One region of the Serratia sp. GW822-FHT06E05 genome, then DNA from elsewhere that is predicted to be linked to it. Evidence: predicted binding sites of a transcription regulator. Region 1 holds the regulator's gene; the other holds the start of a gene.
The links. Region 1 encodes PhoB, which activates phosphate uptake and scavenging genes when phosphate is short. Its sites were predicted from a motif close to CTGTCATAAAACTGNCNNAT; they were not measured.
Positions count from the first base shown of each region.

Region 2: the regulator PhoB is predicted to act here: its motif matches at 1,900-1,919, upstream of pitA (inorganic phosphate transporter PitA).

Region 1 is NZ_JBXALM010000012.1:158,100-161,210, reverse strand. It holds gene AC1RKC_RS22505 (PstS family phosphate ABC transporter substrate-binding protein) at 1-71, opposite strand, end outside; gene phoR (phosphate regulon sensor histidine kinase PhoR) at 86-1,402, opposite strand; gene phoB (phosphate response regulator transcription factor PhoB) at 1,427-2,116, opposite strand; gene sbcD (exonuclease subunit SbcD) at 2,341-3,111, shown strand, end outside.
Region 2 is NZ_JBXALM010000011.1:64,007-67,117, forward strand. It holds gene uspB (universal stress protein UspB) at 1-316, shown strand, start outside; gene pitA (inorganic phosphate transporter PitA) at 392-1,894, opposite strand; gene AC1RKC_RS21070 (BaiN/RdsA family NAD(P)/FAD-dependent oxidoreductase) at 2,196-3,111, shown strand, end outside.

The sequences.
Region 1 (3,111 bases):
GGCTGTGCCAGCGCGCCTCGGCTTGCCAACAGCGCCAGGCAAAGCAACAGCCCTCGGGTGATTCGGATCATGCCAGCCTCTCGCGTTAATTTTTCACCGCATTCTCTGACAAAGCTGCGGGAACAATCAACCGGTTAGGCAAGGTAAAGATAAATCGGGTGCCGATGCCCTGCTCGCTAAGGATCTCCAGCCGCGCATCGTGGTGACTGAGCGCATGCTTGACGATCGCCAACCCCAGCCCACTGCCGCCGGTCTGGCGTGAACGGGCTTTGTCGACGCGGTAGAAGCGTTCGGTCAAACGGGGAATATGTTCGGCCGCGATACCCGGCCCATTATCACTGACCTGAAACTGCGCGCCGTTTGGCGTCTGCTGCCAGCTGACCTCAATATTGGTGCCTTTCGGCGTATGATTGACGGCGTTATACACCAGATTCGACACCGCACTGCGAAGTTGGTCATCGTTACCGAACACTTTCAACTGCTCATTCACCCGGAAGGTGATTTCGTGGTTGCCGCCGCTCAGCGATTGCGCCTCACGTTGTAACACCCGCAACATCAGGGGGATATCAACCCGCTCGTTCATTTCAACGTTAGGCGCCGCCTCGATGCGCGACAGCGTCAGCAGTTGCTTGACCAGTCCGTCCATGCGGCGAGTCTGCTCCTGCATGGTGCCCAACGCCTTACCGCGCAGCGAACCATCCAGCTCTTCGTCGCTCATCATTTCCAGGTAACCCTGCAATACCGTCAGCGGCGTGCGCAGCTCGTGGCTGACGTTAGCGAAGAAGTTGCGCCGAGCCCCTTCCAGTTGACGCATCTGGGTCACATCACGGGCTACCATCAATAATTGCCCTTCGGAGTAGGGCATCACACGAAACTCGACGTAATGCTCGTTATTCAGTTGCAGCGTCAAAGGGCGGGAGAACTCCTGCTGTTGCAGATAGTGACTGAACTCCGGATAACGCAACAGGTTGAGAATGTGCTGGCCATTGTCTTCCGGCCAGCGGAAACCCAGCAAATGCTGCGCCAGCCCGTTGCACCAAAAGATATTGCCTTCGACGGTAGTCATCACTACCGCATCGGGCAGCGATTCCGCTCCGCTACGGAAGCGTTTGATCAACAGCGCCAGCTCACGGCGCCGACGACGGTTCCGTTGCTGCATCTGATACAAGCCGTAAAACAGCGGTTCCCAGCTCCAGCGGCCAGGCGGCGGCGTCATGCTGCGGTCAACCCACAGCCAGTGGGAAAGTTTGAGTTGATTGTAGAAATTCCATACCAACGCCGCCAGCACGGAGGCCAGCAGCAGCCAGGGCAGATAACCGAAAATCAGCCCCAACAGTAAGGCAGGCAGGCAGAAAAGGGCCAGCTCCAGGGCCAGCCTCTTCCAGGATAGACGTTCTAACACGGCATATTCTCCAGCGCGGCGCGATCAGTAGCGCGTTGAGAATCGGTAGCCGGTGCCCCGAACGGTTTGAACCATTTTGTCATGACCACTGGTCTCTAACGCCTTACGGAGCCGACGGATGTGCACGTCAACGGTGCGGTCTTCCACATAAACGTTAGTGCCCCAGACGTGATTAAGCAACTGCTCACGGCTATAAACGCGTTCAGGATGGGTCATAAAGAAGTGCAACAGCTTGAACTCGGTCGGCCCCATATCCAGCGCTTGTTCGTTAGCCATCACGCGGTGTGAGGAAGGGTCCAGGCTCAGCCCTTGCATTTCAATCACTTCTTCCACCGCCATCGGTGAAATACGGCGCATTACCGCCTTGATGCGCGCCACCAGTTCCTTCGGTGAGAAGGGTTTGGTGATGTAATCATCCGCCCCGACTTCCAGGCCGCGCACCCGGTCTTCTTCTTCACCGCGCGCGGTCAACATCATCACCGGAATATCGCGGGTCAGCGCTTCACGTTTCATATGTTTAATAAACTGAATGCCGGATCCCCCGGGTAACATCCAGTCGAGCAACACTAAATCAGGGAACGGCTCAGACAGGCGCGTCACGGCGCTGTCATAATCCTCAGCTTCCAACGGTTGGTAACCATTCTGTTCCAACACAAAGCACACCATCTCACGGATCGGCGCTTCGTCTTCCACCACCAGTATGCGTCTTGCCATCGTCAATCCTGCCAATGTGTTAGCGATCACAGTTGATTGCGGGCGCCATTATGCGTCAGTTTTGTGACACTTTTATGAAAAAAGCGGGCTGTTATAGGCAGTAAGCATAGCGATTATTTCCAACGTCAAAGAAAAATCATTCAGTTGTCATAATGATTGCGTCACGACAGCCGCCGCAACGCCCTTTATAATCACCGCCATTACCCTATCGCCCCGGGAGTGTCATGCGCCTGATCCACACCTCTGACTGGCATCTTGGCCAGTACTTTTTCACCAAAAGCCGCGCCGCCGAGCATCAGGCATTTCTGCACTGGCTGATCGAACAGATTGAACAACACCAGGTGGATGCGCTGATTGTCGCCGGGGATCTGTTCGATACCGGCTCGCCGCCAAGCTACGCCCGCGAGCTGTATAACCGCTTCGTGGTGGAACTGCAGCGTACCGGCTGCCAGTTGGTGGTGTTGGGCGGCAATCACGACTCCGTGGCCACCTTAAATGAATCGCGTGAATTACTTTCCTGTCTGAATACCACCGTGATCGCCAATGCGCAGAGCGAAATCGAACAACAGGTGCTGGTGCTGAATCAACGCGACGGCCAACCGGGTGCGGTATTGTGCGCCATTCCTTTTCTGCGCCCGCGCGATCTGCTCACCAGCCGCGCCGGTGAGTCCGGGGTGCAAAAACAGCAGGCGCTGCAAGAGTCTATCGCCGACCACTATCACACCCTGTACCAGGCCGCCTGTGCGCGCCGTGATGCGCTGGGCTTGCCGCTGCCCATCGTCGCTACCGGCCATCTGACCACCGTCGGCGTCACCACGTCCGACTCGGTGCGCGACATCTATATTGGTACGCTGGACGCCTTCCCCGCACAGGCGTTCCCGCCGGCCGATTACATCGCGCTGGGGCATATTCATCGCGCGCAAAACGTCGCCAAATCTGAACATATTCGCTACAGCGGCTCCCCTATCCCGCTCAGTTTTGACGAGTTGGGCAAG
Region 2 (3,111 bases), on a different contig from region 1:
GTTTTGGGCTCTGTGTGTGGTGTGTGTGTTAAACATGGTGCGGTATTACTCTTCTCTGCGCGCGCTGTTGGTGGTTCTGCGCGGCTGTGACCCGCTGCTGTATCAATATGTCGACGGCGGTGGTTTCTTTACCGCTCATGGCCAGCCGAGCAAGCAGATACGGCTGGTGCGCTATATCTTCTCGCAGCGTTATGTCGAGCACCATGATCCGGAGTTTATTCGCCGCTGTGAGCGTGTGCGCGGGCAGTTTATGCTGACCTCAGCCCTGTGCGGACTGGTGGTGATCAGCCTGGTTGCGCTGATGATTTGGTATTGAATCCGACCGATTCTTTCTGCAACAGACAAAGAAAAAGGCGGCCACCAGGGCCGCCTTTCTCATCAGGCAAACTGCTTAGATCACCTTAAGCGCCAACCAGTACAGCGAACCGGAAAGCAGAATCGAGATTGGCAGGGTTAACAACCAGGCCAACAGGATGTTCTTCACGGTTTTGCTTTGCACGCCGCCGCCGTCCACGATCATCGTCCCGGCTACCGCCGAAGAGAGTACGTGGGTGGTGGAAACCGGCATGCCGGTATAGCTGGCAACGCCAATCGACAAGGCTGCGGTCATCTGAGCCGACACGCCCTGAGAGTAGGTCATGCCCTTCTTACCGATTTTCTCGCCGATGGTGGTGGCGACGCGACGCCAGCCGACCATGGTGCCGAGTGACAACGCCAGAGCAACCGAGACGATAATCCAGATCGGTGCATACTCAACGGTTTGCAGCAGATCCTGACGCAGGTTTTTCAGGAAACGTTGGTCCTGGGCCGAGGTTTCCGGCAGCTTGGCGATCTTGTCTGCGGTATCCGTTACGCACATCAGCAGGCGGCGCAGATGACTACGCTGTTCTACCGTCAGTTGATCGTAACTTTGCAGATTGTTCAGCAAGCCCTGAGTCAGCTCAATCGCCGGCATGGCGCGCGCGCTGTCACAGTGGAACTCGATAGGTTTATCCGGCGAGACGTCCTCATCCGGGCTTGGCACCAGTGGGGTCAGAGTGACCACGTGCGCCAAGGCGTCGCTGTGCTGCTGGTAATATTGCTGCAGGTGGGTCACGGCATCACGCGTACGGGTGATGTCATAGCCGGTTGCATTCATATTGACCACGAAGCCGGCCGGCGCAACGCCGATCAGCACCAGCATGATCAAGCCGATGCCTTTCTGACCATCGTTGGCGCCGTGCGAGAAGCTAACGCCGATAGCAGACAGGATCAGTGCGATACGGGTCCAGAACGGCGGCTTGCGTTTGCCGTCGACCTTTTCACGTTCCGCAGGGGTCATGTGCATACGCTGGCGTTTCTTGGTGCCACTCCAATAGCGGCGCAAGGCAAACACCATCAACCCGGCGACCATCATGCCGACCAGCGGCGAGATGAGCAATGACAGGAAAATACCGATCATTTTCGGGACGTTCAGCGCATCCACCACCGAAGTGTGGGTCATCAGTGCGTTGGTTAAACCCACACCGATAATTGCGCCAATCAGCGTATGAGAGCTGGAGGCCGGCAGACCGAAATACCAGGTGCCGAGGTTCCAGATGATAGCCGCCAGCAGCATGGAGAACACCATGGCTAATCCGTGCGCTGAACTGACGTTCAACAACAGATCGGTTGGCAGCAGATGAACAATGGCGTAAGCAACACTCAAACCACCGAGCATAACGCCAAGAAAGTTGAACAAGCCAGCCATCACAACCGCAAGTTGCGAACGCATGGCACGGGTATAAATTACAGTAGCAACCGCATTGGCCGTGTCATGAAAACCGTTAATGGCTTCATAAAACAACACGAACAACAATGCGAGAATTAACATCAGGCCGGTATGGAAATCCAGGCCAGCGAACAAATGCAGCATAAGCGTTACGCCAGTTTGTGGACATGAACGCCGCGCATTATCAGTGACAACCGGGGCCGGGGAAAAGGAAAATATGACGTTTTTTTGATTTCGATATGACGAAATGATGGCGTTGGTATGACAAATACATGAAATATCAGCGCGTTATGCTGAATGTCTCGCTGTAATATTTTCTTACTATGGCGTTGAGGGCGGCATGGCTTTACAATCTGCCGCCGTAAAGTTGTCGGTTACCGGTAGCGATACGGCGTAAAATAGCGGCCTTTTGTCGCGATTGTGGTTTTTATTCAGAGAGGCGCAGGTGGAACAGTTTGATGTCGTGGTAATAGGTGCGGGCGCAGCGGGCATGTTTTGCGCGGCGCAGGCAGGGCAACTCGGCTGCCGGGTGCTGCTGCTCGACAACGGCAAAAAACCGGGGCGCAAAATCCTGATGTCCGGCGGCGGACGCTGTAACTTTACCAACATGTACACGGAGCCTGCCGCTTACCTGTCGAATAACCCGCATTTCTGCAAATCTGCGCTGGCACGCTACACCCAGTGGGACTTTATCGATCTGATCAACCGTCATGGCATCGCCTACCACGAGAAAACCCTGGGTCAACTGTTTTGCGACGACTCGGCGCAGCAGGTGGTCGAACTCCTGGTGAAAGAGTGTGAGCAGGGTCAGGTGACGACACGCCTGCGCAGCGAAGTGCTGGGCGTAGAAAAAACCGCAGAAGGCTTCGAACTGGCGCTGAATGGTGAGAAAGTGAGCGCTCGCTCACTTGTGGTGGCCAGCGGTGGATTGTCGATGCCGGGCCTGGGCGCGACGCCGTTCGGCTATAAGCTGGCGGAGCAGTTTGGCCTGAAGGTATTGCCGACGCGCGCCGCGCTGGTGCCTTTTACGCTGCATAAACCGCTGTTGGAGCATTTGCAGACCCTGTCTGGCGTCTCTGTGCCGGCAGTGATCACCGCAGAAAACGGCGTCAGCTTCCGCGAAAGCATATTGTTTACCCATCGTGGCCTGTCCGGGCCGGCGGTATTGCAACTTTCCAGCTACTGGCAGCCCGGTGAGTTTGTGAGTGTTAACTTACTTCCTACGCTTGATCTGGCGGGCTTCCTCAATGAGCAACGTCAGGCACACCCTAATCAAAGCCTGAAAAATACCCTGGCGCTGCACCTGCCGAAGCGGTTGGTGGAATGTTTGCAGACGTTGGGCCAACTGCCGGAAGCGACAT